2 regions of the Streptomyces sp. NPDC042201 genome follow, and region 2 is predicted to be linked to the other one. Evidence: riboswitches for the same ligand, from Rfam matches in the RefSeq annotation. Region 2 holds a riboswitch; the other holds the start of a gene.

Region 1 (10,759 bases), on a different contig from region 2:
CAGGGAAATCTGCTCCGTCTCGCGGAGGAGCACGGACTGTCCAACATCCGGGTGGCCAACGGCGACGCGATCATCCTGCTCGGGGAGATGCTGCCGCCCGAGTCCCTCGCCGGGCTGCGCGTCTACTTCCCCGACCCCTGGCCCAAGAAGCGGCATCACAAGCGGCGGCTCATCCAGCCGGAGTTCCTCACGCTGGCCGCGGGCCGGCTGAAGCCCGGAGCCGTACTGCACTGCGCGACCGACTGGGAGCCGTACGCCGAACAGATGCTGGCGGAGCTCACGGCCCACCCGGGCTTCGAGAACACCCAGCAGGATGGCGGCTACACGCCACGGCCCGCCTTCCGGCCGCTGACCCGGTTCGAGGGGCAGGGTCTCGACAAGGGGCATGTGGTGCATGACCTGCTGTTCCGCCGCGTGGCGGAGTTCCCTCTCAGCTGACATGACCGAGGGTAGTGGCGTGAACACCATCGCCAGCTGTCGGTGCCCCTCGTTAGGGTCATCGGGTGTCAGAACCGTCCCCGCAGCGCATCGGTCCCCATCCGGCTCCGCATCCGGCGATCCCCGTCTACGAGCAGCAGGAGCAGCTCGGTGACCTGTGGTCCGCCGTGCCGGAGCCGGCCCGCAGGCGTTACCGCCCGCGCCGCGCGTTCTGGCGCCACCGGGCGGTCCGCGCGGGGGCCGTGATCACGCTGCTGGCCCTCAGCGGTCTGGTGATCCTCGCGCTCGTCCGGGACCAGACCGGCACCCAGGGCTTCCTGGTCGGCCTCGGCCTGGCCGTCCTGCCCGTGCCGCTGCTCATGGCGGCCTTCCGCTGGCTGGACCGGGTCGATCCCGGCCCCTGGCGAAATCTGCTGTTCTCGTTCGCGTGGGGCGCCTGCGCCGCCGCCCTCGTCGCGATCATCGCGAACTCCTTCGCGACCCACTGGATAGCCACCGCCACCGCGGACCCGGCCGGTGCGGAATCCCTCGGCGCCACGGTGATAGCGCCGGTCGTCGAGGAGAGCGCCAAGGCGGCGGCGGTCCTGCTGGTCTTCCTCTTCCGCAGACGGGACTTCACCGGGCTCGTGGACGGCGTCGTGTTCGCGGGCTTCACCGCCAGCGGCTTCGCGTTCACCGAGAACATCCTCTATCTCGGCACCGCCTTCGGCGAGGACCAGAGCCTCAACGGCTCCGGCTTCGCCTCCATCACGGCCGCGACCTTCTTCGTACGGATCGTGATGTCGCCGTTCGCCCACCCGCTCTTCACCGTGCTGACCGGCATCGGCTTCGGACTGGCGGCGATGGCGAACCGCCGCCAGAAGATCCGCCGGTTCGCCTGTCCGCTGCTCGGCCTGGCCCTGGCGATGGGGATGCACGCGTTGTGGAACGGGTCCTCGTCGCTCTTCGGCCCGTACGGCTTCTACGCGGTGTACGCGGTGTTCATGGTCCCGGTCTTCGCCCTGCTGACCTGGCTGGCGATCTGGAGCAGACAGCGTGAGCTGCGTACGGTCTCGGCCCAGCTGCCCGCGTACGCCGCGGCGGGCTGGCTGACCCCGGCCGCGCCGCACGCGCTCTCCTCCATGCGGGCGCGCACGATGGCGCGCGACTTCGCGGCGCGTGCGTACGGATCGAAGGCGGCCAGGTCGGTCGGGGAGTACGAGGCGTTCGCGACGTCCCTGGCGTTTCTGCGCGACCGGGCCCACCGCGGGACGGTGGGCCCAGACTTCGTCGAGCGGGAGCAGGAGCTGCTGCACCATCTGTGGCAGCGCAAGGACATAGCCGGGCCCGCGCTGACCTACGCGGCGCGGGCCACGGGCCGGGTGCGGGTGCCGCCGCCGTACATCGACTACGACGGCTACAACCCGTACCGCCAGTACTAGTGCGCCTCCCGGCTACCGACTGTGGGCGGTCAGGCTTCCGGCGTCGGGCTTCCGGCGCGGTCCCGGGCCGAGAGCCCCGAGCCCCAAAAAAAAGGGGCGTCAGGCGGACGCGGCGGTGAGTTCCGCCAGCTCCTGCGCCGTGAGCTCCAGGTCGGCCGCCGCCAGCAGCGCGGGCAGCTGCTCGGTCGTCCGCGCCGACGCGAGCGGCGCGACGACGGTCGGCTGCGCCGCCAGCCACGCCAGCGCGACGGTCGCGATCTCGGCGCCCCGCGCCTCGGCGATCCGGTCCAGCGCACCGAGGACCTTGATGCCCCGCTCGGTCAGCAGATGCTTGCCGGCGCCGCCGGCGCGCGCGCTGTCGACCGTGACCCCCGGCCGGTACTTGCCGGTGAGGAAGCCGGACGCGAGGGCGTAGTACGGCACGGCGGAGAGCCCGTAGCGGATCGCGGTGTCCTGGAGCGCGCCCTCATAGGTGTCCCGCGAGACCAGGTTGTACTGGGGCTGGAGGGCCACATAGCGGGCCAGCCCCTCGCTCTCCGAGAAGGCGATCGAGGCGGCCAGCCGCTCCGGGCTGATGTTGGAGGCGGCGATGGCGCGGACCTTGCCCTCCCGCACCAGCTGGTCGAGGGCGGTGATGATCTCCTCGACGGGGACGTTCGGGTCGTCGAAGTGCGTGTAGTACAGGTCGATGTAGTCCGTACGGAGCCGGCGCAGCGACTCCTCGGCGCCGGTCTTGATGGTGGTCGCCGACAGGCCGGTGTACTGCGGGTGGCGGCCGACCTTGGTCGCGACAAGCACGTCGGAGCGGTTGCCGCGCGAAGCGAGCCAGTTGCCGAGGACCGTCTCGGACTCACCGCCCTCGTTGCCAGGCACCCACGAGGAGTAGGTGTCGGCGGTGTCGACGAAGTTGCCGCCCGCGGCGGCGTACGCGTCGAGCACGGCGAAGGACTGCGCCTCGTCGGCGGTCCAGCCGAAGACATTGCCGCCGAGGGCGAGCGGGAAGACGTGAAGGTCGGAGGAGCCCAGCTTGCGCAGATCAGTCATGGGTTGATTCAACCCCGGCGACGGGCCGCCCTATTCCGTTCCCCCGGGCTTTCGCCGCGTTTTGACCGCGTTTTCGCCGCGCTATCGCCGTGTTTCGTCAGGGGAAGAGCCGGCGGCTCCGGCGTCGGGGGGTGAGCGCCGGAGCCGCCGGGGACTGTGCGTACGTCAGGGAGTGAGGCCCATGCCCCGCAGCCAGCTCATCGGGTCGACCCCCGAGCCGCCCGGCGTGTGGATCTCGAGGTGCAGATGCGGACCGGTCACATTGCCGGTCGCGCCGACGCGCCCGATGACCTCGCCCGTGGTGACCTTCTGCCCGGCGCTGACGGTCATCGAGGACTGGTGGCAGTACCAGATCTCCGTACCGTCGGCCAGCTCCAGGACCGTGCGGTAGCCGTACGAGCCCGACCAGCCGGCCGACTTCACAGTGCCGCTGTGCACGGCCTTGACCGGCGTGCCCGTCGGAGCGGCGAAGTCCAGGCCGGTGTGGTAGCCGGAGGACCACATGGAGCCGGACTCACCGTAGGTGGAGGTGAGCGTGTACGAGGAGGTGGGGAGGGAGTAGCTGGCGGCCAGCTTGGCGAGGCGCTCCGCCTCCGCCTTGGCCTTGGCCTCCGCCTCGGCCTTCTTCTTCGCCGCCTCGATCTTCTTCTCGGCCTCGGTCTGCTGCTTCTTCGCCTGCGCCGCGGCCTTCTCGGCGGCCGCCGTCTCCGCGGCCGCCTTCTCCGTGGCGTCGGCCTCGGCCTGCTGCTGCTCGGCCTGCTGGAGGATGCGGGCGCGCAGGGCCTCGCCCGCGTCGGTGGCCCCCTGCTCGGCGTCGGCGGTCGTGAGGCCGGCCGTGGTGAGCGGTGCGGTGGCCAGCAGGTCGGGCTCGGCGTCGTCCGATGCCAGGGAGCCCACGCCGGGAAGCGATTTCGCGTCCGGGAGATTGTCCGCGATGGCGTCGGGCAGGGATATGGAGACCGCGGGCTTGTCCTGCGCGGTGGCCATGCCGCCCGCGCCGACGGCGGCGAAGACGCCGACACCGAGGACCGTGGAGCTACGGGCGAGCCCGTTGCGGGCGATTCCGCTGCGCTTGGCGACGCGGTGTCTGCCGCGTACGGGCCGGAGGGACTCCTCGGTGGGATTCCACTCCCCCCATGCCCCGTCTGCCTCGTTACCGAAGGTGTGAGTTTCGAAGGGGGCTGCGGGGGCAGGCTTGTTGGACGCCACTGGGGCGCGCTCCTTTCCTTCCTTCTCGCCTACCGGGTTAGCTGACGGGTTCGGAGCAGGAAGGTCTCCTACGGGTGTTCTCGCTGCTCAGGGCAGCAGAGGGCACCCGATTCACCCCAATTGGTGGTTCCCCGGTTCCCTTGCGGGATTCGGCGCGTGCGCACGGTGCCATCTCTGGCGACGGCTGGGACGACCGCGCTGCGTTATCGAACGTTAATAGAGACCCGGGTCTTATTCCAAGCCGTTCCGGGTGATCATTAACAACTTCGCATCGGACGTACCAGGACACATGGAGTCGCAACCGGGCGAGTTGACCCTCCATCAGAACACGTTTCATTCCTGACGGTGTGTCAAATGTTATGCGGAGGGATACCCCGCGATTACGGACGGTGGCAATGACCCGAAGCGCACTTCTACACGCGTCACACGCCACGCGATCTCTCCCGCCGCACGGCCTCCCCCGCTGCTCGGCCTCGCCCGCCGCGGGGGCTTCCCCGCCCGTCAGGGGCGTCAGGGGCGTCAGGGAAAGGCGGGCATGGCCCTGCGCCAGTCCAGCTGCCCCTCGATGGGCCGGCTGACCGCCAGCAGCGCCATGTCGTCCTGGCTCCCGGTGCCGCCGGTATGCACGCGTACGTCATCGATCAGCGCCTGCAGCAGATCATCGGGCCCATGGAAGATCCGCCCGTCGAGCCGGTCGCGCGGGACGTAGAAGGCACCCCGGTTGTCGCGCGCCTCAGTGAGTCCGTCCGTGTAGAAGAGCAGGGTCGCGCCGTCGGGATAGGCGGCCTCTTCCGCGCGGTCCGGCCACGCGCCCAGGTCGCTCATCCCGAGCGGCAGCGCGGGGTCGGTCGGTGCCAGCATCCGTACCGCGCCGTTCTCGCACATCAGCAGCGGCTCGGGGTGGCCCCGGTTGAGCAGCCGCACCACGTTCTCGCCGTGCGGGATCTCGGCGAGCACAGCCGTGGTGAACCCCTCGAAGACATCGAGCCCGTCCCGCCGTGTCCCCTCGCGTCTCAGCGCCCGCTCCAGCCGCTGTGCGACCCCTTCCAGCGAGCTCTCCTGCTCGGCGGCCTCCCGGAACGACCCGATGACCACGGCCACCGCCTCGACCGCCTCCAGCCCCTTGCCCCGTACGTCCCCGACCACCAGCCGGACCCCGTACGGCGTGTCCTGTACGGCGAACAGGTCCCCGCCGATGAACGCGCCCTCCTGCGCGGCCTCGTACCGCGCGGCGATCCGCAGACCGCCGATCCGTTCGGCGGGTCTGGGCAGCACGGCGCGCTGGGCGGTCTCGGCGATGATGCGGGCGGAGGCGAGCCGCTGTCCGCTGCGGCGTACGACGCCATTGATGTACATGGCGAGGACGGAGACGACCACCACGGTCAGCAGCTCGGTGAGCGCCGCGGGGTCGAACACCGGCGAATCGGTGTAGAGGTGCAGCAACAGCTCGGCGCACAGCGAGGCGAAGGCGACCAGCAGCGTGCCGATCGCGGGATAGAACGGGGCGGCGACCAGCGGGGCGGCCGCGAACAGGGGAGCGGCGGTGATGCGCGCGGGGGTCACGAGGTCGAAGACCACCCCCGCCAGGATCACCACAGCGGGCAGAATGCGCACCAGCCGACGCCCGGTGGGGCGTCCCAGCCGATGGCCCGCACGGCCGGTACCGGCGCCCGACCAGAAGCCCGCCTTCTCGTCGGCCCAGAAGCCAGCTCCTTCCTGGGCCCGCCGGTCTCTGCCGCCGATGCCCTCTCGGAGCTTCCTCAGCTTCCCCACCAGTGGTCTCCTGCCGGTCCGCCTGCGGCTGCGGGACGGTACCGCGCCCCACCCAGGCTGGCCGCTGCCGCGCTCGGCGGCGACTCGCCATCGGCCGAGTGGGCTACGGGGCCCGGTCGGTCGGCCGGGCCCCCAGCGGGGCGGATGGCCAGTCGGTCAGTCGGTCAGGTGGCGCTCGGCGTACACCTTCATGGCGTCCCGTACGAGCACAGCCGTCCCTTCACCGTACTTCTCATATGCGGCGGCGAAACGTGGATCATCCACGTACATCGCCGTGACACCGATGACGTACGACTTCGTCGGCTCGACCGTGACCGACAGCCACGCGCAGTGGCGCCGGGCGACCGCCTGCGCCTCGTCGCTTCCGGCGCCGAGGCCGGCCGCCCGTGTCCGCCCCCAGTCGCGGGCGATCTCCTCGTGCTGCTCCTGGAACCCCTGCCGCTCCCGCTCGCTGAGCGAGCGCCACCAGCGGTCGCTCTTCGCGTAGGCCTCCCGGCCCCACCTCTGGGTCACCTCCTGCTCGTACTGCGTGTGATCGAAGCCGTCGAGCACTTCCTCGGCCATGAGTTCCTCTCCCGTCGCGGTCTTGTGGAGAGTGGTCCGCACCGACGTGATCAGGCGTCCGATGCGCTCGCGCTCCTGCTCCAGCAGCCCGAGATGGGTGCGCAGGGCGGCGGCCGTGTCCTGCTGGCCGTCGAGTACCCGGGCAATCGCCGGCAGCCCGAGGCCGAGCTCACGCAGCAGCAGAATCCGCTGCAGCCGGACCAGGGCGTCCTGGTCGTAGTAGCGGTACCCGTTGGCGCCGGTCCGGCTGGGCTCCAGCAGCCCCAGCTCGCCGTAGTGCCTGAGCGTGCGGCTCGTCGTACCGGCCTTCTTCGCGATGTCCTGGATCGACCACTCCATGACGTTCACGCTAGAACTTGACGTTACGTAAAGGTCAAGCCCGGCACGTAATGGCCCAGCACGTAAGGGTCAGGCCCGGCGGCAGCGCGGCACGGAACGCGGTGGAACACGACGAAGGCCCGGATCCAGGGATCCGGGCCTTCGTTCTCTTCAAGTAGCGGGGACAGGATTTGAACCTGCGACCTCTGGGTTATGAGCCCAGCGAGCTACCGAGCTGCTCCACCCCGCGTCGTTAAACACAACTCTACGCCATCCAGAGCAAGATCCAAACCATCTTCCCCACGGCTGGGTCGGACGGGTCCGGAGACCGCCCAGGGCGCCCGGGCCGCTTAGGCCGCCTCGACGACATCGGCCCGTACCGCCGCGGCCCACTCCACCAGCAGCCGCTGATAACGCTCCTGCTCGGCGGGCGGCAGCGCGCCACCCGCCCGTACCCACAGGGCACGGATCTCCATGTTGACGACATCGGCGGACCGCACGGGACCGCGGGCACCGGAAGAAGCGGACGAGGAAGCGAACATGAGACCAAGGCTACGGCCAGCCACTGACAATCGGCAGAGCGTATCCCCCTACGCTTACACCGGTGATTGAAACCATCGTGTTCGACGTCGGCGAGACCCTCGTACGCGACGACCGCTACTGGGCTTCCTGGGCCGACTGGCTGGGCATCCCCCGACACACCATCTCGGCCCTCGTCGGCGCCGCCACCGTCCAGAACAGGGACAACGCCGACGCCCTGCGTCTCATCAAGCCGGGCATAGATGTCAGCGAGGCCTACCGGGCCCGAGAGGCCGCGGGCCGCGGCGAGCACCTCGACGAGTCCGATCTCTACCCGGACGTACGGCCCGCCCTGGCGGGTCTTCAGTCGCTCGGCATCCGCGTCGTCCTCGCGGGCAACCAGACCGTCAAGGCAGGCGAGCTGCTGCGCGGCCTCGATCTGCCCGCCGATCTCGTGGTCACCTCCGGCGAGTGGGGCGTCGCCAAGCCGTCCCCGGAGTTCTTCACGCGCGTCATCGAGGCGGCGAAGAGCGCGCCCGACAGGACGGTGTACGTCGGCGACCATCCCGCGTACGACCTGTTCCCCGCCAAGGAGGCCGGCCTGCGCGTCGCCCATCTGCGGCGCGGGCCGTGGGGCTATCTGTGGGCGGACGACCCGGACGTGGTCGCGGCGGCGGACTGGCGGATCGACAACCTGACGCAGCTCGCGTCGATCGCCGCGGACGGCGGGAGCGGCGGAAGCGGGGGGAACGGCGGGAATCGCGGAGACGAAGGCGTACGGGAGCTGGACGCGGAGGACGGAGCCGTACACGACTGAGCCGTACACGCTGAGCCGTACGACAACGGGGGCGGCCCGCCACGAACCACCGGTGGGCGCCCCCGCCGCGCTCGCGGCCTTCACACCACGCTGTACTCGTGCCGCTCGCGGCTCTCACACCACGCTGTACTCGTGCGCCGGACCCCCCTGCCACTCCACCCAGGCCGGATCGTCGAGCAGGTCCCAGGCGTCGGGCAGGCCCGCCAGACGCAGGAACTCGATCAGATGGTCGTCCGAGTGGGCGAGCCCCATGATCCGCCCACGAACGGTGACCCGCCGGCCGCCTGTCCCGGACGCCCGGTGTACGACGATCGGTGCATCACTCATAGGCCCTAGGGTGCGACGATCTCGCCCGCTCCGCAGCCTCTGAGACCTGCCTCTTTTCGCGGTCCGCCGCGTATGATTGCCTTATATGCGGGTAAAAACCACATAACACTTACCGAGGATTCTCCCCTGGACCGGGCGAGCAGGACCGGGCGGGAACTCGTCGACCCACGCGAGGGGGTTTGCCATGGCCGACGCCGACTTCTACTCACACGACCGGCCGGAAAACCCGAAGCTGCGAGAGGACCGGCCGCGCGGAGGCGGCCCCAAGGGCCCCCGCGTGGCGCACAGCCGCACCTGGACCGTTGTCGCCGTCATCATCGCCATCCTCGTGGTGGCCATCGTGGGGGTAGCGCTGTTCCCGTAATGCCGTGCCCTCGGTCACGAGTTCGCCCTCCTCATGCGCTCCGCGACGCGGACAGCCGATTCCGAACCGTCGGACTCGTCGATCCCGCTGTCGGGGTCTCCGACATAGACGGCGAAGGCGACCAGCCTTCCCTGCCCCGACCGGGCATACGAGATGAACCACGCGGCAGACTGCTCGCCGGACGACAGAGCGGGTGGCACCCATCCGGTCTTGCCCCCGATGACGGCTCCCGGAGCACGGTCGGTCACCACATCGTCCGCCGCGTCCTCCAGCGCCGATCGCAGCCGCTCCGCCGTGTCCTGCCGGATGACCCGCTCGGCGGGGCCGCCGGAGCCGTTCCCCCGCTTCTCCACACTCCCGTCGGCGCGTACGACCTTGGAGACCAGCTGGGGGCCGATGAGTTTCCCGCCATTGGCGATCACCGCGACGACCCTCGCCATCTGTATCGGCGTGGCGGTGATTCCTCCCCGCCCGACGCCGGTGAGAGCCGCCTCCGGCTCCGCCATGTCGTCCGTGGGATAGCTGCTCTCCAGCACGTTCATGGGTACGCGCAATCCGTCATCGTTGAAGCCGAAGGCTTCAGCCATCGACGCGAGGCTCGGCTGTCCCAGCTCAACAGCCATGGCCGCGAAGACATTGCGGCATGAGTACCGCAGGGCAGTGCGGATGGAGGCGTTCTCGCAACGGGCCTCGGCCGGCAGCTCCGTGGTGCTGCCGGGCAGGGTGTACGGGACAGGGCTGCGGGTGCTCTCATCCACCGACCCGTAGGTGCCCTTCTCCAGCGCGGCAGCCGCCACGACGACGTTGAACGTCCCGTCAGGCGTCACTGCCTCCACGATCGCCCGATTGCGCAGCGGCTCGTCCTTGTCCTCCCCCACCTTCCGCCACGCCTCGGCATCCGCCGTGCCGTAGCCGCTGAACAGCGAGGGGTCGTACGACGGCGCGCTCGCCAAGGCCAGAATGTGTCCGCTCTCCGCGTCCAGCGCGACCGCGGCGCCCTTGTGCCCACGCAGCGCGTCGGCGGCGGCCTTCTGCACCAGAGGATCAATGGTCGTCATCACATCACCCGACGCGGAACGGCCCCCGGTGGAACCGGCGGCCAGCACATCGTCGTACACCGCTTCCAGACCCGCGTGCGAGAACGCCATCGACCGATAGCCCGTGACGGCCGCGTACAACTCGCCATCCGTATAGGTGCGCTGATACGGGATCTTCGAATGCCCGGACGGCTTCGATCCCGTGACGGCCCGGCCGCCGACGAAGACATCGCCCAGCCCTTGACGCGCCGCTCTCGTCGACGACGGCTTCCCCTCGGCCTCACTCGGCTCGGAGCCCGTCCCGCCTGAACAGCCCACGACAGGCGCGATCAACAGCGCAACGAGGGCAGCGCGGACGACGGGGTGTCTGTTCGTCGAGTACATGATCGACAGCGTAAAAGAAGCACCTTGATGCTCACCGCCGGGCCGTCGGAATTACGTGCCACCGCAGCAGCCGCATCCCTAATCACCTGCACCACTCACGCAAGCGGGCGGGAAAGAAGGAGCGCCCCGGCCGGTTGGGACCGGGCGGGGCGCTTCTTAGCAGGTCGGCGGGGGTGTTCCCGTCCTGCGGGTGGTAGGCCGTGTGGGACTCGAACCCACAACCAACGGATTAAAAGTCCGCTGCTCTGCCAATTGAGCTAACGGCCCTCGGCACAACACACACGAGCATAGCCCGCCGGGGGCGGTGCGCCGATCGGGTATCGGGTCGTGGGGATGTCGCGTGGGGGTGAGGGTGGGGGTGAGGGGGACGTGGCAGGGCCCGTGGCCCACCTGGGGGGTGGGGCACGGGCCCTGGCGGTGTGTCAGGTCAGGCGGTCAGCGGCGGTCAGCCGTTGCGCTTCCAGCGCGGCTTGTCGTCGCGGCGGCCGAAGGAGCCGGTGCCGGTGCCCGTGGTGCCACCGTCGCGGCGGGCGTACGGGCGGTC
Region 2 (10,759 bases):
TCGCGATCGGGATGGCGCGAGGCGGCTAGGAGCGTACGTCGAGGAGCGGGACGAGCTGCTCGACCCGCTAGGAGCGTACTTCGAGGAGCGGGACGAGCTGCTCGACGGGGGTCATCGAGCCGTGCATCCCGACCATCGCCGACTCGTGCGGCTCCTGGACGGAGGCGGTGATCACCACATCGTCGTGGGCCGCGGCGACGACGTCGCCGATCCGTCCGTACACCCGCTCGTCCATCGTTCCGGGCGGGCCGAACCAGCCCGCGCTGATCGCCTCGTCCCTGCTCGCCACCCAGAACTGCTCGCCGAGCACCTCGCGCCAGACGGTGAGGACATCGGCGGCGGCGCCCGGCACCGCGTAGACGTGGCGGGCCCGGCCCTCGCCGCCCAGCAGGGCGACCCCGGCGCGCAGTTCCCAGTCCTCGTCGAAGTCGATGCGCGACTGCTCGTCGAAGGGGATGTCGATCATGCCGTGGTCGGCGGTGACGTAGAGGACGGCGCGGGGCGGCAGTTGCTCGGCGAGGCGCTGGACGAGCCGGTCGACGTACATGAGCTGGCCGCGCCAGGCGTCGGAGTCGACGCCGAAGCGATGGCCCTTGCCGTCGACCTCGCTGTAGTACGTGTAGACCAGCGACCTGTCCCCCGCGGCGAGTTGCTCGGCGGCCAGGTCCATGCGCTCCTCGCCGGAGAGCCGGCCGAGGAAGGAACCGCCGCTGAGCGCGACCTTGGTGAGCGGGGTGTGCGCGAAGGTCGGGGAGGACACCTGCGCGGTGTGGACGCCCGCCGCGTCGGCGAGCTGGAAGACGGTGGGGTACGGCTGCCAGACGTGCGGCGCGGTCCAGGGCTTCCAGCGCAGCTGGTTCATCAGCGCGCCGGTCGCGGGGTCGCGGACGGTGTAGCCGGGCAGGCCGTGCCTGGCGGGCGGCAGGCCCGTACCGACGGAGGCGAGGGAGGTCGCGGTGGTGGCGGGGAAGCCGGTGGTGAGGGGGCGGCCGGTGAAGCCGCGCGAACTGCCGAGCAGCGAAGTGAGATAGGGCGCTTCGTCCGGATGGGCCTTGATCTGCTCCCAGCCGAGGCCGTCGATCAGAAAGACGCAGTTCCGGTCGGCGGGGGTCAGCTCCGGGATGGCAGCGGTCAGGTTCGGTACGCCCTGGCCGGCCGCGAGCGTGGGCAGCAGGTCGGCGAGCGAGCCGCTGCCGTACTCGGGCAGCGGCGCGGTGTCGAGGGCGAGCGGGACGGTGTCCTGCCAGAGGGGCTCGGCTGCCATCAGCGGCCGGGCGCCGCGGTGGCCGCGGTGGCTTCTGAGAGGGCCTGGGCGAACGCGAGCGTCTGGCGGACGGCGTCCGGGCCGTCGCCGGCCTCGCTGACGCGCAGGCTCAGGTCGTCGGCGGTGGAGCTGCCGGTGTAGCCGTGGTCCGCCTCGCAGTTGGTGTCGCCGCAGGCGGCGGGCTCCAGATCGATCCGGGAGACGGCGCCCCAGCCGATGGTGAGGACGACCTCGCGCGGCAGTGTGCCGGGGGTGTACGACTCCGGGTTGGCGACGACGCGGCTGACCACGACCGAGGAGATCCGGTCGAGCTTGACCGACTCGGTGGAGGTGGTGGCGTACGGGGTCGGGGAGCTGGAGTCGGCGGTCTGCTCGTCGGTGTGGCTGACGATGAAGCGGTGGGCAGTCAGCACGAGGACGGTGACATGCCGGCGCACCTCGTTGGCGTCGAACGTGGTCTCCTGGTGCACCAGGTACGACCCGATCTGCTCGCCACCGACAGCGGCCTCCACCGCCTCGGCCACGAGAGCCGGGTAGTAGCCGCTGCGCTCGATCGCCGTGCGCAGCCCCTGGGTCGTCGTACCGGTCTTCGCCATGGGCTCCATCCTACGGTGGCCGGATGGCTGCCGGAGACGCTCCCGCAGGCGTTCGGTGGCTGGCTTGTGCGGCCGCTCAGTAGCTCGGGAGACGGCGCGGGCCGAGGTCGTCGCGGGCGGGGGGCGGCGCCAGCCGGACGCCGGCGCCGAGGACGGAGAGTCCGTGCGTGGCGACGACGACGGGCTCCAGGGTGACGGAGACGACCTCGGGATGGTCGTGGACCAGCCGGGACACCCGCAGGAGCAGCTCTTCCAGGGCAGGGGTGTCGACGGGTGCGGAGCCGCGCCAGCCGAACAGGAGCGGAGCCGTCCGGATGGATCTGATCAGCTCGGCGGCGTCCCGGTCGGTGGCGGGGACGAGCCGGTGGGCGAGGTCACCGAGCAGCTCGGAGGGCGCGCCCGCGAGTCCGAAGGAGAGGACCGCTCCGGCGGCGGCGTCGATGGCGGCCCGTACGACGGTGTCCACGCCGCGCGGGGCCATGGCCTGGACGACGGGCCGCAGCTCGGCGGGGGCGCCGAGCTGCTCGGTCAGCTCGCGGTAGGCGAGGCGCAGTTGCGCCTCGTCGGCGAGGTCGAGCCGTACGCCTCCGAGGTCGGCGCGGTGCCGCAGATGGGGCGCGGTCGTCTTCAGCGCGACGGGATAACCGAGCCGGGCCGCCGCGCCGACGGCGGCGTCGGGTCCTGGCGCGGGCAGGGTCGGCCGTACGGAGATGCCGTACCGGGCGAGGAGTTCCCGCGCGTCGTCGGCGGCGAGGGGCACACCGTGGGGATCGGCCGTCCCGCCGAGCAGCCTGTCGATCAGCGCGGCGGCGCCGCCCTCGTCGATGTCCTCGTACTCGGGCACCTTCCCCGGCTCGGCTGCCTGGCGCCGCCACTGCGCGTAGGTGACGGCTTCGGCGAGCGCCCGGACGGCCCGCTCGGCGGCGGGATACGCGGGAACGCGCCCGGGTCCGGGGGCGGGGGTTCCGGAGGCGGGGACCTCGTCGGCGCCGGGCCGGGCCTCCGCTCGCGCCTCGGGCTCCGCGGGCGCCGCGCCGGATCCGCTCCCGGCGCCCGACTCCTCACCCGGTGCGCCGGAGACGTCGACCGCCCGCGGGGCGCCCGCGGTGGCGGGGACGGCTCCCGCGCCCTCGGACGCGTGCCCCGGGCTGTCGCCCGGCGGGGCGGGGCGGGGATCCTGCTGGTCGTCCCCGAGAACGGGCTCCGTACCCGGAGCGCCGGAAAGGTCGGTCAGCGGCGCGACGCTCGTGGCGGCGGAGACATGCCACGCACCGTCACCGTCCGACGGGGCGGACGTGCCGGGCAGGACGCCGGATCCCGGTTCCGTACGGGGCAGGGCGCCGGATCGCGGTGCTGTGCGGGCCCTGTCCGCGGTGTGCGTCGCCGCCGCCAGCGCCTCCGCCAGACCGCCGATCTCCACATGGACCACCGCGACCGGCTTGGCCGGACCCCTCGCCGCCGCTTCACGGAGGGCGGTGCCCAGGGCGCCGCCGTCGGTGGGATCCATCGAGCCCGTCTCGCCCACGCGGGGAATCGCCGTGACGACGACCGCGTCGCAGGCGGGGTCGGACAGGGCCGTCGTGAGGGCGGCGCTGAAGTCCGCCGGGTGCGCGGCGGTCGTGAGGTCGAGGGGCGGGAGGGGGCGCAGGCCCTCCGCGAGGCAGGCGTCGTAGGTGAGGAGGCCGAGGGACTCGGAGTTGCCGAGGATCGCGACGCGCGGTCCTGCCGGAAGCGGCTGGGAGGCGAGCAGCAGGCCGGCGTCGACCAGTTCGGTGACCGTGTCGACGCGGATCACCCCGGCCTGGCTCATCAGCGCGGAGACGGTGGCGTCCGGGATGCGGGTGACGGGGACCGCGTGCCCCGGCGGCGCGCTGCCGCTGTGGCGGGCGCCCTTGACGACCACGACCGGCTTCACCGCCGCCGTACGCCGGGCGAGCCGGGTGAACTTCCGTGGGTTGCCGATCGATTCGAGGTAGAGCAGGACGACATCGGTGCCCGGGTCCTCGTAGCAGTACTGGAGGAAGTCGTTGCCGGAGACGTCCGCGCGGTTGCCCGCCGAGATGAACGACGACAGGCCCGCGCCGCGCCGGTAGAGGCCGGAGAGCAGGGCGATGCCGATCGCGCCCGACTGTGTGAAGAGACCGATGCGCCCCCGGTCGGGCGGCTCGGGCGCGAGGGACGCGTTCAGCCGGACGGCGCCTGCCGTGTTGATGATCCCGAAGGCGTTGGGACCGACGATGCGCATCCCGTACGAGCGGGCCTGCCGCACCAGTTCGCGCTGGCGCTCCCGGCCTTCGGCGCCGCTCTCCGCGTAGCCGGAGGAGAGGACGACCACTCCCTGGACGCCGTGTTCACCGCAGTCCGCGACGGCTTCCGGCACCCGCTGCGCGGGGACGGCGAGGACCGCGAGGTCGACGGGCTCGCCGATCTCCGCGACGGAGCGCACGGCGGGGACGCCGTCGATCTCGCGGAGGTCCGGGGCGAAGGCGCGGTTCACCGCGTACGTACGGCCGGTGAAGCCGGCGTCGAGCAGATTGCGCAGGACGGTGCGGCCGACGCCGCCGGGCGCGCGGCCGGTACCGACCACGGCGACCGACCCCGGCGTGAGGAGCCGCTGCACGGAGCGCGCCTCGGCGCGCTGTTCGCGGCCGCGCTGCACGGCGAGGGACTCGACGGTGGGTTCGAGGTCGAGGGTGAGGTGTACGGACCCGTCCTCGAAGCTGCGTTTCTGGGTGAAGCCGGCGTCCCGGAACACCTTGATCATCTTGTTGTTGGCGGGCAGCACCTCGGCGGCGAAACGACGGATACCCCGCTCCCGGGCGACCGCCGCGATGTGTTCCAGGAGGGCAGAGGCGATACCGCGCCCCTGGTGGGCGTCCTGGACGAGGAACGCGACCTCGGCCTCGTCGGCGGGCGTGGAGGCCGGCCGGCCGCGTCCGTCGATCCGGTCGTAGCGCACGGTGGCGATGAACTCCCCGCCCACCGTCACCGCGAGCCCCACCCGGTCCACGTAGTCGTGGTGGGTGAACCGGTGGACGTCCTTGTCGGAGAGCCGCGGGTAAGGGGCGAAGAACCGGTAGTACTTCGACTCGTCCGAGACCTGCTCGTAGAAGCTGACCAGCCGCTCGGCGTCCCCGGTGGTGATGGGCCTGATCCGGGCGGTGCCTCCGTCACGCAGCACCACGTCTGCTTCCCAGTGACCGGGGTACGCGTGGTCCGGCGGGGTCTCCATGACCCAAGCCTACGGCGCGGGCCCCTGGCGCACGCGCGGGTCGCGGCGGTGGATGCGCCAGGCCACTCTGAGGCACTCTGGGGGAGCCGATCGGCGGCCGGACAGGGGTCCGGGGTCAGCAGGAACGTACTCCGCGGCACATGAGAGACTGGTCTAGACAACATCATGAGACTTGAAGGGCAACACCATGGCTGAGCGCCGCGTCAACGTCGGCTGGGCCGAGGGCCTGCACGCCCGCCCCGCCTCCATCTTCGTCCGTGCCGCCACGGCCACCGGCGTCGCCGTGACGATCGCGAAGGCCGACGGCAACCCGGTCAACGCCGCGTCCATGCTCGCGGTGCTCGGCCTGGGCGCGCAGGGCGGCGAGGAGATCGTGCTCGCTTCCGAGGCGGACGGCGCCGATGTCGCTCTGGACCGGCTGGCGAGGCTGGTCGCCGAAGGGCTGGACGAGCTTCCCGAGACCGTCTGACGCCGATTTTCCCGGACGGCCGGGCCCGTACGGAACATTTCCATGACAGAGCCGCGATGCGCTGAATTCAGCCCACCGCGGCTCTGTTTATTTCGTGCGGGCAGCAGAAAACAGGTCCTGCGGAATTCTCTTCTTTGTATACGGCGCGATTGTTAAGTGCGGGCACTCGCGGTGTTTACATCATGTTGCGAAGCCCTCATCTTTTCCCGGCCGCGCTCGGGGCGCCGCAGCCGGTGCACCCCCGCGGTCCGCTCCGCGTGCAGCGCCGTCAGCGCCCGGGCGCGCTCCGCGTCGCCGCGCGCCACCGCGTCCACGATCGCGCCGTGCTCCGCCCAGGACTCCACCGGATGGGCGGGCTGCTCGACGGTGTACATCCAGGCGATCTTGTGTCTCAGCTGGGTGAGCGGAGCGGTGAGCGCGGGGCTCCCCGAGGCCTGGGCGAGGGTCTCGTGGAACCAGGCGCCGAGCGAGCGCAGATCCTCGCCCTGGCCCCGGCGGGCCCGCTCCTGGCCCAGCCTGACCAGGCCGCGGAGCACCTTGAGATGGGCTTCCGTACGACGCTGGGCGGCGCGCGCCGCACCCAGCGGTTCCAGCAGCAGCCGCACATCGAGGAGATCCGCCGCCTCCTGGTCCGAGGGCTCGGCCACACACGCGCCGACATGGCGGCGGGTCGTCACGAAGCCCTCCGACTCCAGGGTGCGCAGGGCTTCGCGCACCGGGACGCGGGAGACCCCGTAGCGCCGCGCGAGCTGCTCCTCGGTGAGCCGGCCGCCCCGCTCGAATACACCGGAGATGATGTCGTCACGGATCGCTGTGCATACCGAGTGCGCGGGAATGCGCATGTTCAAACCTCCGCTTTAATCCGCGCGAAACGCTGCCGATCGACACCTGTTCCGTGACTCTATTGCAATGCACGCGAATTTCCGATGGGTGCCCGGAATCGTTGGATATCTCTTGGCCGCGGCAGCCGGGCGGACGCGGAAGGCCCCGGCGGGCAGCCGGGGCCTTCGGGCGGACAAAGCGGGACCGGAGCGGTCCGGACGGTCAGAGGCTCACGCCGTGCGCGCGCAGATACGCGACGGGGTCGATGTCGGAGCCGTAGTCCGGGCTCGTCCGGGCCTCGAAGTGGAGGTGCGGTCCGGTGACGTTGCCGGTCGCGCCGGACAGGCCGATCCGCTGCCCGGGGGTGACGGACTGGCCGACCGAGACGCCGACCGAGGAGAGATGGCCGTACTGCGTGTACGTGCCGTCGTTCATCCGGAGGACGATGTTGTTGCCGTACGAGCCGCCCCAGCCGGCCTCGACGACGGTGCCCGTGCCCACGGCCACGACCGAACTGCCGGTCGCGGCGCGGAAGTCGATGCCCGAGTGGCTGCCGGAGGACCACAGGGAGCCGCCGGACTGATAGCCGGTGGTGACGTACGAGCCGGCGAGCGGCAGCCGGAAGGAGTTGAGACGCTTGCGCTCGGCGGCGCGGGCGGCGCGCTCCTCCTCCTCGCGGATCTCCTTGGCCCTGGCTTCCGCCTTGGCCTTCGCCGCGGCCCTGGCGTCGGCTTCCGCCCTGGCCAGGGCGGCGGCCCGGTGCTGCGCCTCGGCCTGGGCCTCGATCACTCCGGCGAGGGAGTCGTCGATGACGATGGCCCGGTCCTGGCCGCCCTGGCGGCCTGACGGGACGTCCGTACCGGCGGCGTGCGCCGGGGCGGCCAGAGTGCCGATGACGCCGGTGGCGGTGAGGGTCGCGAAGCCTGCGATACGCGCGCCCCTGCGGGTCGTTCGGCTCCGGGCACGATGCTTCCCGGTGGCACGGGTGAACGCCATGAAGTGGCTGGTCCTTTCCTTCCTTCTCGCCTACCGGGTTAGCTGACGGGTTCGGAGCAGGAAGGTCTCCTACGGACTCCTCCGCACGGGTGAGCGCGAAGGTGTCCGATTCACCCCAGGGACTGCGTGTGGGTCCCCGGCTCCCCAGGCTCGCGCCTGACGGGGACTCGGCGATGGCTGCCCGATGCCGCGAATACGGCGTAACTGGCGAACAGCCGGACCGACGCTAAGCGGGCCGTCTTTCAATCACCAAACAGACAGGCCCCTTTGTAGCGCACACCACAGGGCAGATAGGCGATCTCTCCAATAAAAGGGACATAAGAGAGCCCCGGCGACGGCGTCGCCGGGGCTCCTCTCACGGCGGGATCAGCCGGTGACCACCGTCACGTCACCGATGCCCAGAGCCGCGACCGGCTCCTTGATCTGCGCGGCGTCCCCGACGAGGACCGTGACGAGCCGGTCCACCGGGAAGGCGTTGACCGCGGCGGCCGTCGCCTCGACGGTGCCCGTCTCGGCCAGCCGCGCGTACAACTGCGCCTGGAAGTCGTCCGGGAGGAACTGCTCGACCTGGTCGGCCAGCGTGCCCGCGACGGACGCCGCCGTCTCGTACTTCAGCGGTGCGACGCCCACCAGATTCTGGACGGCCACATCGCGCTCGGCGTCGGTGAGGCCCTCCGCCGCGAGGGTGCGCAGCACCTTCCAGAGGTCCTCCAGCGCCGGGCCCGTGGACGCGGTGTCCACGGAGCCGCTGATGGCGAGCATCGCGGCGCCCGTCGCCCCGCCCGGGGCGGACGGCGCCGAGGAGCGCAGCACCTGGCCGAAGGACCGCACGCCGTAGGTGTAGCCCTTCTCCTCGCGCAGCACCCGGTCGAGCCGGGAGGTGAGGGTGCCGCCCAGGCAGTACGTGCCCAGCACCTGGGCCGGCCAGACCCGGTCGTGCCGGTCGGCGCCGATACGGCCGATCAGCAGCTGGGTCTGTACCGCGCCCGGCCGGTCCACGATCACCACGCGGCCCGTGTCGTCGGCCGTGATGGGCGGCATCGGACGGGGAGCGGCGGTGTTGCCGGTCCAGTCGCCGAGGGTGTCGGCGAGCACCGCGTCCAGATCGACCCCGGTGAGGTCACCGACGACCACCGCGGTGGCCGTGGCGGGGCGTACGTGCGCCTCGTAGAAGGAGCGCACGCCCGCGGCGTCGATCCGCTCCACCGTCTCCTCGGTGCCCTGGCGCGGCCGGGACATGCGCGAGGAGGCGGGGAACAGCTCCTTGGAGAGCTGCTTGGCGGCGCGGCGGCCCGGGTTGGCGGTCTCGTGCGGGATCTCGTCGAGCCGGTTGCGTACCAGCCGCTCGACCTCGCTGTCCGCGAAGGCGGGGGCGCGCAGCGCCTCGGCGAGCAGCCCGAGCGCCTTGGGCAGCCGGGAGACGGGGACCTCCAGGGAGATCCGTACGCCCGGGTGGTCGGCGTGCGCGTCGAGCGTGGCGCCGCAGCGCTCCAGCTCGGCGGCGAACTCCTCGGCGCTGCGCTTGTCGGTGCCTTCGGAGAAGGCGCGCGCCATGATCGTGGCGATGCCGTCGAGCCCCTCGGGCTCGGCGTCCAGCGGGGCGTCGAGATTGATCTCGACGGCCACCACCTGCTGGCCGGGGCGGTGGCAGCGCAGCACCGTCAGGCCGTTGGGCAGCGCCCCACGCTCGGGGGCCGGGAAGGCCCAGGGCCTGGCCTCGCCGGCGGTCGGCTGCGGGTGGAAGTCCATGGTCACGGCAGCGTCGGTCACTGGTCCGCCCCCTCGTGCTCGTCGGTCTCGTCGGCGGCCGTGTCCTCGGCGGTCACCGGTTCGTACACCAGCACCGCCCTGTTGTCCGGGCGCAGCCGCGCCGCGGCGACCGCCCGCACCTCGTCCGCGGTGATGTCCAGCACGCGCGTCACGGCGGTCAGCGCCAGCTGCGGGTCACCGAACAGCACGGCGAACCTGCACAGTTCGTCGGCGCGGCCCGCGACGGTGCCGAGCCGGTCGAGCCACTCGCGCTCCAACTGGGCCTGCGCCCGCTCCATCTCCTCCGCGGTCGGGCCCTCGGCGGCGAGGCGGGCCAGCTCCTCGTCGACCGCGGCCTCGATCTGCGGGACCTCGACGCCACCGGACGTCTTCACGTCCAGCCAGCCGAGCGAGGGTGCGCCGGCCAGCCGCAGCAGCCCGAAGCCCGCGGCGACCGCGGTCCGGTCCCGGCGCACCAGACGGTTGTGCAGGCGGGAGGACTCGCCGCCGCCGAGGACGGTGAGCGCCAGGTCGGCGGCGTCGCACTCGCGGGTGCCGTCCTGCGGCAGCCGGTAGGCGGCCATCAGCGCGCGCGCCGGGACCTCCTCGTGGATCTCCTCGCGCAGCTCCTGGCCGATGACGTCGGGGAGCGTGCCGTCACGCGGCGGGTTCTTGCCGTCGTGGGACGGGATCGAGCCGAAGTACTTCTCGACCCAGGCGAGCGTCTGCTCGGGGTCGATGTCGCCGACGACCGACAGCACCGCGTTGTTCGGCGCGTAGTTCGTACGGAAGAACGCGCGGGCGTCCTCCAGCGTCGCGGCGTCCAGGTCTGCCATCGACCCGATGGGGGTGTGGTGGTAGGGGTGGCCCTCGGGGTACGCCAGTGCGGTCAGCCGCTCGAAGGCCGTACCGTAGGGCACGTTGTCGTACCGCTGGCGGCGCTCGTTCTTGACGACGTCCCGCTGGTTCTCCATGGACTGGTCGTCGAGCGCGGCGAGCAGGGAGCCCATCCGGTCGGCTTCCAGCCAGAGCGCCAGCTCCAGCTGGTGGGTGGGCATCGTCTCGAAATAGTTGGTGCGCTCGAAGCTGGTCGTGCCGTTCAGGGAGCCGCCGGCGCCCTGAACCAGTTCGAAGTGGCCGTTCCCCGGCACCTGCGCCGAGCCCTGGAACATCAGGTGCTCGAAGAGGTGGGCGAGGCCCGTACGGCCCTTGACCTCATGGCGTGAGCCGACGTCGTACCAGAGGCAGACCGCGGCGACCGGGGTCAGGTGATCCTCGGAGAGGACCACGCGCAGGCCGTTGGCCAGCCGGTGCTCTGTCGCTGTCAGGCCGCCGGAACCGGCCTGCGCTGTGGCCGTGTGACCCATGGGCATGTACGTCCCTTCGATCGCGATATGGAGAAGTCCTGCCACTGTATGCAAGCGTGCTGACACCTGGCGAAGTTCCCGTGCCGCACACGCTCAACGACGGGTCGAGGTCGGCGGTGTCAGCGGCTCGGTCCACAATGGTCCGCGTCAGTTCCAGAAGTTGCCGTACAGAACCTGTGAAGGAGCCGCAGCAGCGATGGCCCGCCGCAGCACGAAGACCCCGCCGCCGGAGGACTTCGAGGAGAAGATCCTCGACATCGACGT

What was found. A riboswitch is a leader RNA that binds a small molecule or an ion and turns the genes downstream of it on or off. The one in region 2 is predicted to bind cyclic di-AMP.
Region 1: another riboswitch for cyclic di-AMP. It lies ahead of ACZ6MZ_RS00065 (M23 family metallopeptidase); the one in region 2 lies ahead of ACZ6MZ_RS07995 (M23 family metallopeptidase).

Annotation. Positions count from the first base shown of each region.
Region 1 covers NZ_JBVJDS010000001.1:15,323-26,081, forward strand. The annotation lists gene trmB (tRNA (guanosine(46)-N7)-methyltransferase TrmB) at 1-438, shown strand, start outside; gene ACZ6MZ_RS00055 (PrsW family intramembrane metalloprotease) at 504-1,859, shown strand; gene ACZ6MZ_RS00060 (aldo/keto reductase) at 1,959-2,903, opposite strand; gene ACZ6MZ_RS00065 (M23 family metallopeptidase) at 3,069-4,112, opposite strand; cyclic di-AMP (ydaO/yuaA leader) riboswitch at 4,124-4,277, opposite strand; gene ACZ6MZ_RS00070 (PP2C family protein-serine/threonine phosphatase) at 4,632-5,855, opposite strand; gene ACZ6MZ_RS00075 (MerR family transcriptional regulator) at 6,042-6,788, opposite strand; tRNA gene ACZ6MZ_RS00080 (tRNA-Met) at 6,944-7,017, opposite strand; gene ACZ6MZ_RS00085 (hypothetical protein) at 7,118-7,309, opposite strand; gene ACZ6MZ_RS00090 (HAD family hydrolase) at 7,375-8,103, shown strand; gene ACZ6MZ_RS00095 (hypothetical protein) at 8,218-8,430, opposite strand; gene ACZ6MZ_RS00100 (hypothetical protein) at 8,615-8,794, shown strand; gene ACZ6MZ_RS00105 (penicillin-binding transpeptidase domain-containing protein) at 8,809-10,215, opposite strand; tRNA gene ACZ6MZ_RS00110 (tRNA-Lys) at 10,407-10,482, opposite strand; gene ACZ6MZ_RS00115 (DEAD/DEAH box helicase) at 10,661-10,759, opposite strand, start outside.
Region 2 covers NZ_JBVJDS010000003.1:106,685-117,443, reverse strand. The annotation lists gene ACZ6MZ_RS08020 (alkaline phosphatase family protein) at 68-1,264, opposite strand; gene ACZ6MZ_RS08015 (DUF5998 family protein) at 1,264-1,860, opposite strand; gene ACZ6MZ_RS08010 (bifunctional acetate--CoA ligase family protein/GNAT family N-acetyltransferase) at 1,937-5,092, opposite strand; gene ACZ6MZ_RS08005 (HPr family phosphocarrier protein) at 5,280-5,561, shown strand; gene ACZ6MZ_RS08000 (GntR family transcriptional regulator) at 5,714-6,403, opposite strand; gene ACZ6MZ_RS07995 (M23 family metallopeptidase) at 6,606-7,379, opposite strand; cyclic di-AMP (ydaO/yuaA leader) riboswitch at 7,393-7,562, opposite strand; gene ACZ6MZ_RS07990 (M16 family metallopeptidase) at 7,746-9,128, opposite strand; gene ACZ6MZ_RS07985 (M16 family metallopeptidase) at 9,146-10,501, opposite strand; gene ACZ6MZ_RS07980 (DNA gyrase/topoisomerase IV subunit A) at 10,692-10,759, shown strand, end outside.